3 regions of the Arthrobacter sp. V1I7 genome follow, and region 1 is predicted to be linked to each of the others. Evidence: riboswitches for the same ligand, from Rfam matches in the RefSeq annotation. Region 1 holds a riboswitch; each other region holds the start of a gene.
The links. Region 1 has a riboswitch for S-adenosylmethionine ahead of QFZ69_RS14310 (homoserine O-acetyltransferase). Riboswitches for the same ligand answer to the same signal wherever they lie in the genome.

Region 2: linked by a shared signal. The riboswitch ahead of QFZ69_RS05600 (aminotransferase class V-fold PLP-dependent enzyme) and the one ahead of QFZ69_RS14310 (homoserine O-acetyltransferase) in region 1 are both predicted to bind S-adenosylmethionine.
Region 3: linked by a shared signal. The riboswitch ahead of QFZ69_RS00450 (DUF1737 domain-containing protein) and the one ahead of QFZ69_RS14310 (homoserine O-acetyltransferase) in region 1 are both predicted to bind S-adenosylmethionine.

The regions. Positions count from the first base shown of each region.
Region 1 covers NZ_JAUSYS010000001.1:3,100,252-3,104,523, forward strand. Annotated here, with positions in the region: gene QFZ69_RS14305 (MFS transporter) at 1-1,006, opposite strand, end outside; gene QFZ69_RS14310 (homoserine O-acetyltransferase) at 1,207-2,385, opposite strand; SAM riboswitch class IV at 2,396-2,511, opposite strand; gene QFZ69_RS14315 (bifunctional o-acetylhomoserine/o-acetylserine sulfhydrylase) at 2,625-3,941, opposite strand; SAM riboswitch class IV at 4,004-4,119, opposite strand.
Region 2 covers NZ_JAUSYS010000001.1:1,182,686-1,186,957, reverse strand. Annotated here, with positions in the region: gene hisN (histidinol-phosphatase) at 1-506, shown strand, start outside; gene QFZ69_RS05605 (glutamyl-tRNA reductase) at 695-2,077, shown strand; SAM riboswitch class IV at 2,141-2,254, shown strand; partial or broken gene QFZ69_RS05600 (aminotransferase class V-fold PLP-dependent enzyme) at 2,290-3,733, shown strand; gene QFZ69_RS05595 (class I SAM-dependent methyltransferase) at 3,810-4,272, shown strand, end outside.
Region 3 covers NZ_JAUSYS010000001.1:106,027-110,298, forward strand. Annotated here, with positions in the region: gene QFZ69_RS00440 (O-succinylhomoserine sulfhydrylase) at 1-810, opposite strand, end outside; gene QFZ69_RS00445 (rhodanese-like domain-containing protein) at 811-1,230, opposite strand; gene QFZ69_RS00450 (DUF1737 domain-containing protein) at 1,227-1,475, opposite strand; SAM riboswitch class IV at 1,574-1,685, opposite strand; gene QFZ69_RS00455 (ATP-grasp domain-containing protein) at 2,639-3,586, shown strand; gene QFZ69_RS00460 (glycosyltransferase family 2 protein) at 3,755-4,272, shown strand, end outside.

The DNA of each region.
Region 1 (4,272 bases):
GGAAGGCGAAGAAGCCCCAGGTGCCGCCGAGGATGGCGCCGGCCATGTAGACCGGCTTGCGGCCGTAGGCGTCCGAGAGCTTGCCGACCATCGGCACCGCGCAGAAGTGGATGAAGTGCGCGATCAGCAGGAGCAGCAGGATCCGGGACGTGTCGGTCTGGACGATGATCTTCAGGTAGGTGATGGAGAAGGTGACCACGAGGTAGTAGAGGATGTTCTCCGCGAAGCGCAGGCCCATGGCGGTGAAGACGCCGCGCGGGTAGCGGCGGAAGACCTCGGCGACGCCATAGCCCTTGTGCTCAACGACAACTTCCTTGCGGGCCTCCAGGAAGATGGGGGCGTCCTGGACCTTGGTGCGGATGTAGTAGCCGACGATCACGATCACGGCGGAGAGCCAGAACGCCACGCGCCAGCCCCAGCTGAGGAATTCGGCGGGAGAGAGCAGCGAGGACAGCGCGAAAAGCACACCGGTGGCGAGCAGGTTGCCCATCGGAACTGCGGACTGCGGCCAGGAGGACCAGAAGCCGCGGGACTTGCTGGGGCTGTGCTCGGCCACGAGGAGGACCGCGCCGCCCCATTCGCCGCCGACGGCGAAGCCCTGGACGAAGCGGAGGAAGACGAGCAGGGCCGGCGCCCAGTAGCCGATCTGCTGGAACGTCGGGAGGCAGCCCATGGCGAAGGTAGCGACGCCGACCAGGATGATGCTGAGCTGGAGGAGCTGCTTGCGGCCGAACTTGTCGCCGAAGTGGCCGAAGACGATGCCGCCGATGGGGCGGGCCACGAAGCCGACGGCGTACGTCACGAAGGCGGCAATGATGCCGTCCAGCTCGGTGCCGGAATTCGGGAAGAACAGCTTGCCGAAGACGAGGGTAGCGGCCGAGGCATAGAGGAAGAACTCGTACCATTCAACAACGGTGCCGGCCATGGAGGCCGTCACCACCTTCCTCAGGCCGGACGACTTGACGTCGGGCTCTTCGGGGCGCCTGGCGGCGTTTTGCGTGCTCATTTCGACTCCTTCGGTGTCTCCGTCGACACACTATGGACCAGCGGGAGGACGACGCCTGTGATTTGGACCACCCGGCGTCATTCTCAACGAGTATGGTCCCTCCCGGCCTCAGCCTCAACGGCCATTAGTGCAGAGCGCGTCTGCAAAAATGCACAAGTTCGCCCGTTTTGCTTGAAGCGGTGGCGGTTTTAGGGCAGGGCCTAGCCGAAGAAGTTCTCCCGGAGCTGCCCGTTGAGCTGGCCGATCTCGGTCAGGAAACCGTCGTGGCCGATCGGTGCCTGGATCACCTGCACCTCCACGGTCCCGGGCAGGGCCTCCGCGAGGGCGCGGGACTGGGCCGGGAAATACAGCCGGTCCGAGTCCACGGCTGCCACCAGGAACTCCGCCGTGGACGGCGCCAGGGCCTCCTCGAGTGCCCCGCGGCCGCGGCTGACGTCGTGGCTCATGAGGGCCTCGGTGATGGCGATATAGCTGTTCGCGTCGAATCGCCGGACGAGTTTGTTGCCCTGGTGGTCGAGGTAGCTTTCCACCTGGTAACGGCCCCGGCCGGACAGCGACCCGGCCTGCAACGGGGCCTCTGATTCCTGGGCATTCCGGCCGAAGCGTCCGTCCAGCTCGGCCGCGGAGCGGTAGGTGATGTGCGCGATGCGCCGTGCCAGGGCAAGGCCCGCCTCGGGTCCCGGGCCGCCGTAGTAGTCCCCGCCGTTGAAGCCGGGATCCTGGCGGATGGCGAGCGTCTGGGCCTGGGCGAAAGCGATCTGTTCGGCGGTGCTGCTGGCTCCGATGGAAATCACGGCGCAGCGCCGGACCCGCTCCGGGAAGGTCACGGCCCACTCCAGGGCGCGGGCCCCGCCGAGGGATCCGCCCAGGACCGCGTACCAGCTCCGGATGCCGAGGGCGTCCGCCAGCCGGGCTTCGGCTGCCGTGGTGTCGCGCAGGGTCACCAGCGGGAACCGGGAGCCCCAGGGTTTTCCGTCCGGAGCGGTCGTGGAGGGCCCGGTGGAGCCGTAGCAGCCGCCCAGGATGTTGATGGAGACCACGAAGTACCGGTCGGTGTCCACTGGGGCTCCGGGGCCGGCGAGCTGTTCCCACCAGCCGGGCTCCTCGCTGGCACCGCGGGTGACGTGGGTGTCGCCGGTGAGCGCATGCTCGATCAGCACCGCGTTGGAGCGGTCCGCGTTGAGGGTTCCCCAGGTTTCATAGGCGAGGGTGACATCGGGCAGCCGGGAGCCGGACTCGAGCTCAAGGTCACCGATCCGGAGATATTGCACCGTCCCGTCAGGAACGGTGCCAGGACCTGCCACCGCTGCTGGGCGGCTGGCCGGCGTGTCGGCGGTGATGCTTATGGGTGCACCCGTGCGGGTGGCGGCAATCGTCATGTGGGACCTCACTTCGCGCTTGCCCGCCGTCGGCAGACCGGCAGGCCAGGTCTTCACCCGGGGCACCCCGCCGCAAAAGGAGGGTTGCCGGCCAGCAAGCCGGGGCTGTCACTGGCACTCATGACCTGCCTCGAGTTTACGAAACGTTGCGCCGTTGTGGCGAAGATTGTGACGGCTATGTGACTCCCGGCCTGGTTCCGGTGCCCCAGCGCGCGGCCGCGGCACCGGAAACCGGCGAATCAGCCGGCCTTGGCCGCGCGGAAGCCGGCGTCGAGGTCGGCGAGGATGTCGTCAATGTGCTCCAGTCCCACGGAAAGCCGGACCAGGCCCGGATGGACGCCTGCGATGGTCTGCTGTTCGGGCGAGAGCTGGCTGTGGGTGGTGGAGGCCGGGTGGATGACCAGCGAACGCACGTCGCCGATGTTCGCCACGTGGGAGTGCAGCTCAAGGGCATCGACGAAGCGCTGGCCGGCCTCCGCTCCCCCGGCGAGAATGAACGAGACCACGGCTCCGGTGCCTTTAGGCCCATACTTGCGGCCGCGCTCATACCAGGGGCTGGATGGCAGCCCGGCGTAGGCAACCGATTCGACGTCGGCCCGGGCTTCGAGCCATTCGGCGACCCTGGTGGCGTTGGCAACGTGGCGCTCGACGCGCAGGCTCAGGGTCTCGATGCCCTGGGCGATGAGGAAGGCGTTGAACGGCGAGACGGCGGAGCCCAGGTCGCGCAGCAGCTGGACGCGCGCCTTGAGGATGTAGGAGAGGTTTGCGCCGAGCGCGCCGTCCTTGCCGAGGTCCCGCGCGTAGACGATGCCGTTGTAGGTCGGGTCGGGGGTGTTGAAGCCCGGGAACCGCTCCGGCTCGGCGCCGAAGTCGAAGTTGCCGGAGTCGACAATGACGCCAGCGATCGCGGCGCCGTGGCCGCCGAGGTACTTGGTGGCGGAGTGCACCACGATGTCCGCACCCCACTCGATCGGGCGGATCAGGTAGGGCGTGGAGAGGGTGTTGTCCACGATCAGCGGCACGCCGGCGTCGTGGGCCACGGCGGAAATTCCCTCAATGTCGAGGACGTCCTGGCGCGGGTTGGAGACCACCTCGCCGAAGAACAGTTTCGTGTTGGGCCGGACCGCACCGCGCCACTGCTCCAGATTGTCCGGATCCTCCACGAACGTCACGGAGATCCCGAATTTCTTCAGCGTATGGGCCAGCAGGTTGTAAGTTCCGCCGTACAGGCTGGGGCTGGCGACGACATGGTCACCGGCTTCCGCGATGTTGAGGATCGCGAAGGTCTCGGCGGCCTGGCCGGAGCTGAGCAGCAGCGCCCCGAGTCCGCCCTCCAGGCTCGCCACCCGCTGCTCCACGGCATCCTGGGTGGGATTGCCGATCCGGGTGTAGATCGGCGCAAGTTCGGCGAGCGCGAAGCGATTGGCTGCGCTTTCGGCGCTGGGAAACACGAACGACGTCGTCTGGTAGATGGGCAGGGAACGGGCGCCGGTGGCACTGTCCGGCTGCTGGCCGGCGTGGATCTGGCGGGTTTCAAAGGACCAGGCGTTGGACATCGGGATACTCCTCAGGACCGGGCACAGGCCGCCCCGGAGACCGTCGGCCCGGGTCGGTGCAGGCGCCGCGCTTGCCGGCCGGCGGGTGCCGGACGGCCAGGTCTTCACCCGGGGCACCCCACCGCGAAACGAGGGTTGCCGGCCAGCGAGCCGGGGCTGTCCGCTGGCACTCATGACCTGGCTTCAGTGTAGGAACGGCTTGCGGGCCCTGGATAGCTTTGTGACGAAGATGAAGTCTGCGCTCCGGTCCTGGTCCGGTCTTCGTCCGGCCGCCATGATTGGCCGCACGCAGCCAGGCAGTCCGACACCGTCAAAACGGCATCCCACCTCA
Region 2 (4,272 bases), 1.9 Mb from region 1:
GGGCCACCCTGATCGCCCTCGTGGACGAGGGCGAGCCGGTCGTCGGCGTCGTCAGCGCCCCGGCGCTGGGCAAGCGCTGGTGGGCGGCCAAGGGTGCGGGCGCCTACACCGGGCGTTCGCTCGCTTCCGCGACCCGGCTGAAAGTCTCCAACATCTCCGAGCTCTCGGACGCCTCGCTGTCCTACTCGAGCCTGGGCGGCTGGAAGGAACGCGGGAACCTCGACGAGTTCATCGGCCTGACCGAGGAAGTCTGGCGCACGCGCGCCTACGGCGACTTCTGGTCCTACTGCCTGGTGGCGGAGGGCGCCGTCGACATCGCCTGCGAGCCGGAACTGAACCTGTACGACATGGCAGCCCTGGTCCCGATCGTCACGGAAGCCGGCGGCCGCTTCACCTCCCTCGAGGGCGAGGACGGGCCCTTCGGCGGCAACGCCCTGGCGACCAACTCCATCCTGCACTCGGAGGTCCTCAAGCGGCTCAACCCGGGCCTCGACGACCTGCTGTAAGCCGAACCCCCGGCCGACGGCGGATGCTCCCAGGGCGGGGCAGCCGCCGTCGTTGTTTTCCTGGCCGGGCTCCCCGGCTGGCCCGGCTCCTCAAGGAATCCCCAAGCCTCCTGTATGACGCTGTCCACGGCGGCGGACTCACCGCCGGACTGCAGATAGTGGGGGCATCTGTTGGGAGGAGAGCAACCGTGCCTGAAACGTTTCTACCCGTGGATCCCGAACTCCGGAACTCCGCGGACTGCCCCGCTCTGCTGGTGCTCGTCGCGAAGTACCGTGACCTGGACATCGAATCCGCGGCCCGGCTGCACGCCGCTTCCGCCGAGCTCGCTCCGCACCTCCTGGCCAGCAGCGCCGCCATTTCCGGGTCCGTGGTCCTGTCCACCTGCAACCGTTTCGAAATCTACTGCGAGGTCCCGTCGTCGGCATATGCGGACACCGCCCGCGCCGAAGTGCTGGTCACTCTCTCCTTCTGCACCGGCCTGCCCGGTTCCCGGCTCGACTCCCTCTTCGAGCACGTCCAGGGTCCGTCGGCCACGGAGCATCTCTTCGCCGTTGCAGCCGGCCTGGATTCGGTTGTCGTGGGTGAGCGCGAAGTCGCCGGCCAGGTCCGGCGGTCCTTCGCCGATGCCCAGGCTGCGGGTACCGTCAGCGGGCGTCTGGGCCGGCTGTTCCAGGCGGCCTCCCGCACGGCCAAGGACGTGGGGGCCCAGACTTCGCTCCGCAGTGCCAGCAGGTCCATAGCGTCCGTGGCCCTGGACCTTGCCGCCGGATCCGGTCAGCCGGGCCCGGCCGATGTGTCCGTGGTCCTCTTCGGGACCGGAGCCTACGCCGCCTGTATCGCGGAGATTCTCAGGGGCCGGCAGTGTTCCGCCATCTCCGTTTTTTCCCAATCCGGCCGCGCGGATGCCTTTGTCGCTGCCCGGGGAGGGACCGCCCTTTCGGCCCTGCAGCTGCCATCGGCCGTGGCCCGTGCGGACCTCGTCATCGGCTGCAGCGGCACAGGGACGCGCATCGATTCCGCCTCGCTGCTGCGTTGGAGGGCGGACACGGCCCGTCCGCTCACCATCATCGATCTCGCCCCCAGTCATGATTTCGATCCGCGGGTGGCGGAGCTGCCAGGCATTGAACTCATTACGCTGGAATCGGTACAGCATGCGGCTCCCCCGGCGGACGCCGAGGTGCTTCGCCTCGCCCGCGCTTTGGTCCGGCAGGCCGCGCTGCGCTTCGAGGAACAGGAGGCGAGCCGGGTCGTCGACGCCGCCGTCGTCGCGCTGCGCCGGCACATCCACCGGGTCCTCGACCTCGAAATGGAGCGCGTCAGCAAACAACACGGCTGCGGCGCCTCAGCGGACGAGGTGAATTTTGCCCTGCGGCGCCTGGTCCGGCGTCTGCTCTATCTCCCCGCGGTCCGCGCCCGGGAACTGGCCACCGAGGGCCGTCAGGACGAATACGCCGCAGCCTTGGACGCCTTGTTCGGCCTCACGGTTCAGCTCGGCAGCCCGATGAGGCCCGTCGCCGTAGCCGGCGCTGCGCAACCGGCCCAGGTGCCGCCCGGGATGCAAAGGGCGTAACAAAACGCTTCACATTCCTGCCCGCCTTTTCTCCGGCGGCAGGGATGTCCTACGCTCGAAGCAGGTCACGAGTGCCAGCGCTAAACCCCGGTTTGCTGGCCGGCAACCCTCCATTCGCGGTGGGGTGCCCCGGGTGACGACCTGGCCGGTCCGGAACGGACCCGGCAAGCGCGGATCACCGGTGCACGGGATCCTTTTTCGAGCGAGGTCCCATGACTACTGCAACTTTTCCCGCCACCCCCGGTTTCGGCTCCGCGACGGAGGCGGCACTCAGCGACCGCTTCGCCGTTGCCGGCCAGCCGCTCGCCGCGGTCACCGGGGCGGAGATCCAGGCGCCGCTGATCCAGGGCGGCCACGTCCGCTACGCCAACCTGGACTACGGAGCCTCCGCCCCCGCCCTGTCCGTCGTGTCGGCCTACCTGAACGAGATCCTGCCGTACTACGCCAGCGTCCACCGCGGCGCCGGCTACGCCTCGCAGATCAGCACGTCGGTCTACGAGAACGCCCGCAACATCGTCCGTGAGTTTGTCAGCGGACGTGCCGACGACTCCGTGATCTTCACCCGCAACACCACCGACTCGCTGAACCTGCTGGCCGGCTGCCTGCCGGTCGAAAACGGCCGGCACACCGGCGAGGTCCTCTACCTCGATATCGAACACCACGCCAACCTGCTGCCATGGCAGACGGTGCCGCACCGCAGCGTCGTGGCCGCCCCCACGATTGCGGAGACCCTCGAAAAGCTGCGCGGGCAGCTCGCGGACGGCGGCGTCAGCCTGCTCGCCGTCACCGGCGCCTCCAACGTCACCGGAGAGATCCTGCCGGTCCGCGCCCTGGCCGCCCTGGCCCACGAGTACGGCGCCCGGATCGTCGTGGACGCCGCCCAGCTGGCCCCCGCACCGGCGCATCGACATCGCCGCCGACGACGTCGACTACCTCGCCTTTTCCGGCCACAAGCTCTACGCGCCGTTCGGTGCCGGCGTGCTGGTGGGCCGCCCCGACTGGCTGGACGCCGGCACCCCGCACCTGGCCGGCGGCGGCGCGGTCAGCGACGCCCGGCTCGACACCGTCAGCTGGACCACCGGCCCGGCGCGGCACGAGGGCGGTTCGCCCAACGTCCTCGGCGCCGCCGCCCTGGCCAAGGCCACCCAGGTCATCGCGGCCCTGGACCAGACACAGTGGCACGCCCACGAGAACGCAATCCGTTCCTTCCTCGTCGAGGGCCTTCGACGGATCGACGGCGTGACGGTGCACCAGATCTTCGCGGACACCGACGCTGAAGACCGCGGCCAGGGCGCCGGCACGATCGGCGTCGTCAACTTTTCGGTGGAAGGCTACGACGCCGGACTGGTGGCCGCGTACCTGTCCGCCGAACACGGCATCGGCCTGCGCGACGGCCGGTTCTGCGCCCACCCGCTGCTCAAGCGGCTGGGCCTGCCCTCCGGATCGCTGCGGGCCAGCTTCGGCGTCGGCTCGCGGCTCGAGGACGCGCAGCGGCTCCTGGCCGGAATCCAGGAGCTGCGGCAGACCGGCCTCGGCTGGGACTACGTCGTCGACGCGGGCCGCTGGGTTCCGTCGAATGACAACCGCAGCTACCCGCACTGGGCACCGAACACCCCGGGTACGGCCGGCGCCGCGCCGTGCGCCGAGGTGGACTAAGGCAGGAAACGCGGGCTGGTCCGCATGCGGTACATTCGAAAGGTACCCACCAGACCTTGCCCGAAGGAGATCGCACGTGGCACCCGGTGGCCTGAGACTGCACAGTGGCCCTAAACTGCACGGTGGCCCTAAACTGCACTCCGAGCGACGCCAGGAGCTCGGGCAGAGTTTCCAGGACGGCGGCGCGCACTACGAGCGCGCCCGGCCGGGCTATCCCGGCGAGTCGGCAGACTGGCTGATCCCCGCCGGCGCGAACGACGCAGCGGACATCGGGGCCGGGACGGGAAAGTTCACGGCCCTCCTGGTCGAACGCGGGCTGCACACTGTCGCCGTCGACCCTTCCGCCGACATGCTGGAGCAGCTCCGGCGGACGCTGCCGGGCGTGGCCGCCGTCGAAGGCACCGCCGAAGACACGGGGCTGGCCGCGGAAGCCTTCGACCTGGTGACCGTCGCGCAGGCCTGGCACTGGTGCGATCCGCTCCGCGCCAGCACCGAGACCGCCCGGATCCTCCGCCCGCACGGCGTCCTGGGGCTGGTCT
Region 3 (4,272 bases), 3.0 Mb from region 1:
CGAGGAGTGCTTCACCCTCAGGGCCATGGTCTCCAGGCCCTTCGTGAGCACCCAGGCGTTGAACGCCGAAAGCGCGGGGCCGGTGTGGCGCATGAGTTGCTTCACCGGACCGTCAATGAATTCCTTGGTGCCCAGGATCGCGCCGCCGAGTACCCGGCCCTGGCCATCGATGTGCTTCGTGCCGGAGTAGACGACCACGTCGGCGCCGAGATCGCCGCAGCGCTGCAACAGCGGGGTGGCAAAGACGTTGTCGACGACGACCGTCGCGCCCGCGGCGTGCGCCAGGCCGCTCACGGCCGCGATGTCCACGATCTCCTGCATCGGGTTCGACGGCGACTCGAAGAAGACCGCCGTCGTGGGCTCCGACAACGCCGAACGCCACTGCTCCAGATCCGGTCCGTCCACGAATACCGTCTCCACGCCCCAGCGCGGCAGGATCTCATTGAGGATCACAAAGCAGGAACCGAACAGCGAGCGGGCGGCGACCACGCGGTCGCCGGCGCCGAGCAACGCGCCGAGCGCGGTGAACACCGCGGACATGCCCGACGCGGTCGCAAAGCACGCCTCGGTGCCTTCAAGCAGCCGGAGCCGTTCCTGGAAGGTCGCGACCGACGGGTTGCCGTACCGGGAGTAGACGAACCGCTCGTCCTCGCCGGTGAAGGCCCGCTCCGCGGCGGCGGCGGATTCGTAGACGAAGCCGGAGTTGAGGAAGATCGGCTCGGTGGTTTCCTGGAAGCCGGTACGGTCGAGCCCGCCGCGGACAGCCTGGGTTTCGGCGCTCCAGGCGGCGGCGTCGGGATTGAAAGTCATTTAGATCTTTCCGGGGTTGATGGGCAGCCCGCGGTTCTTCCAGCCGTTGACGTTTCGTTCGCCGTATTGGTCCGGCGCGCCTTCGAAGCCCTCAAGGACGTTGTAGGAGACGAAGCCGGCCTCTGTGGCGGCGTTCGCGGCGGCGATGGAGCGGGCGCCGGAACGGCACAGGAAGACGAGTTCGGTCCCGGCGGCATCCGGGGCTTGCTGCTTCAACTGCTCAATGAAGTGCGAATTGGGGACGCCGCCGGCCAGGTTCCACTGGATGAACAACGGATCAGTCCGCTTTTCGTTCGCGGACGCGGTTTCCGGGATGCCGATGCGGGCCCATTCGGACTCGGTGCGGACGTCGACCAGGATGGCGCCTGCTTCGAGCTTGGCCCACGCATCCCGGGGGCTGAGGTCTCCGGCGTAGCTCATGCGTGGCCCCCGATAACATCTTCGAAGCCATACGCTTCGCCGTCCAGGTCCTCCACCGCATCGGCGACGGCGGCGTCCGCACTGGCAATCGCGGCCGGCAGCACCACGGCCTGGGCCACGATGACGGTGCTGCCGTTGAACGTTGCGGACGGGCTGCCGTGCAGCACGTAGCCGTCGGCCAGTGCGGTGGAAACGCGCTCGCAGAAGGAGCGGTCGTCGGGGCCGGTGTAGAGGCGGTAGGCCAGCTTTTCCTCGGCGGCAGAGCCGGGGACAGCGGGGGACGGGGCGGTTGCTGTCCTCGGAACAGCGGGGGCGGACGCGTCGGGCACGACGGGACTCCTTCTTTTCACGCTTGCAGCTCGAATGGTCGATATGCCGAGTATTCACCTGAGGCACCCCGCCGCGAAGAGGGTTGCCGACCGGCCAGTCAGGGCTTGACGCCGGTTCTCATTACTCTGCAAAAACGTAACACCTGCGGCCCGCTGGCGCACCGCCGTCGCCGTCATGTTCCGTAACCGGCGCCTGCCTCCCCGGAGCGGACGTCAGCCTGCGGGCGCACTCCGGTGTCCGGTAAGGGTCGTTCAACCATGACCGGTGGACATGCCCTCCCGCGACGTCCCGCTGAGTGGTGGACATGCACTCCCCGAGGCGGCAGCAATGGACATAGAGCCGTTATGCCCATCCCTGCGTGCCAGCGTGGGACATGCCCTCCCGTGACGTCCCGCTGAGTGGACATGCCCTCCCGCGGGCACCAGCGATGGACATAGAGCCACCATGTCCATCCCTGCGTGCGGCCGTGGGGCATGCTCTCCCGTGGCCGGTGGACATGCCCTGCCGTGACGTCCCGCTGACCGGTGGAGATGCCCTCCCGTGACGTCCCGTTGAGTGGACATGCCCTCCCGGTGGCACAAGCGATGGACATAGAGCCACCATGTCCATCCCTGCCTCCGACCGGTGGACATGCTCTCCCCGTGACGTCCCGCTGAGTGGTGGACATGCCCTCCCGGGGGCACCAGCGATGGACATAGGGCCACTATGCTCATCCCTGCGCGCCAGCCTGGGACATGCTCTCCAGCCGAACGTGCCAGCGTGGGACATGCTCCCCGGTCGAGCGGGACCAGCGTGGGACATGCCCATGGTTCGCGGCCCATGCTCGCCCCGGGTGCGGGCCATCTGGGTAGCCGGAAGCCCAGTCCACGTATCGCGGGTCCGCCCGGGCTATGCGCCGGAGCCAGTTTCGAGTATCGGCTACTCGGGCCTTGTGATAGGCCGCTCGCTTTTACTGGTAGGCGAGGCTGCCACGCTTCCGGCGGCCTCAAGGTGCAAACCGCCGCTGCTTGAAGGCGTGTCGCGCAGGGTCATGCCACACCCTGGGCGCCGTCTCAGAATTGAATTGAATGGAGAAACCGTGAAACCCCGTATCCTGATCACCGGTGCCGGCGCCCCTGCCGGGCGCGCGCTAGCGGCGCAGTTGAAGTCCAGAGACATTCCCTTCCTCGGAGCCGACGTCCGCGAACTGCCGGTAGGGGCGGGCTTCACTGCGGTCCGGGTTCCCCCCGCCACCGATCCGGAAATGGTACCGGCGCTACGGCGCCTCGTCGCCCGGGAGAGCATCAATCTCGTCATTCCGGCGGCCAGCGAGGAGCTGACCCACCTCTCGGCCGCCCGCGCCGGTTTCGGACGGGACGTCCGCGTCATTATCGGGGACCCGGGACCCGTGGCACTGGCCAACGACAGGCTCTTCACCGCCTGGCAGCTCCGCACGGCCGGAGTCCCGGTCCCGCGCTGCGGCGTTCCCGGGGATTTCGCCGGCGCGGATGACGCCATGGCGGCGCTGGACGGCCCCGTAGTCGTCAGGCCAAGAGTCTGCCGCGGCGAAGGTTCCGTGATGTTCATCGACGGCAGCCAACATGTCGACTGGGCAGCGCTGCCCGACGGGCAGATCGTGCAGGAATACATTCCCGGGACGGAATACCTTCCCTTGGTCTTTGGAACCCCCGCGGACAACGGAACGGCTCCCTTCGTGATCGTGGCAGAAAGGACAACCTCGGCAGACGGAAACCCGGGCAGGGCGGACGGATGCGTCCGCCGGGCCGTGGCCGGCGAGGATATGGACGTCGGCAACCTTGCGATGGCCGCCGTCCGTTCATTGGGACTGACGGGCCCTGTCGAGCTCGCGGTCCGGCGCCGGGACGACGGGACGCCGGTGGTACTGGACGTGAACGCCCGCTTCGGGGCCAGCAGCGAGTCGGCACCGGAACTGCTTGATGCAGTCCTGGCCTCCTTCAACCTTCCCTCTTTCAACCCCGCCTCGTTCCGGCAGGGAATCGGAGCGTACGCCTATGCCGTGGTTTGACGCAGCAGACCCGGGTATCCAACTTTTCCTGCTGCTCATCCCGGGCCTGCCGATCGCCGTATTTGGACTCGTCCAGCTGCTCGCGCTGCCGTTGGCGGTGGGGTTCGAGCTCCCTGCCGCCAGCGCCGGCGCCAGGGAGTGCCCACGTTGTGGGATGAATGGCCCAGCGTGTCGATCATTGTTCCGGCCCGCAATGCGGCCAGCGTCATCGACAACTGCGTCCGGTCTATCACGCGGACCCGTTACGCCCGGTATGAGGTCGTCCTCGTTGACGAGGGCTCCACGGACAACACCGCGGAATTGATGGCCTCCTTCGCCGTGGCGGATCCTCGGATCAAGGTCCTGCGGCACTCCCATGGAGGACGGGCAGCAGCCCGGAATCTGGGCGCCCGGCATGCGGCGGGCGACGTACTGATGTTTGTCGACGCGGACGCGATCTTCTGCCGGTGCACCGTCGACCGCATGCTTCAAGGCTTTGAGGACCGGCGCACCGGGGCCGTCTACGGGGATGACTGGCCGGCCCGCTGGAACCGGGGTCGGGGCGGGCTGCTGGCCGCGCTCAGTCATCTTGGTACCGGAATGACCCGACGGGTCTTGGCCGCAGGCGGGGGCCTCCCGTTCCTTCCCGGCGGCATCGAAGCGTTCCCGAGCAAAGTGCTGGCCGAGATCGGGCCCTTCCGGGAGGG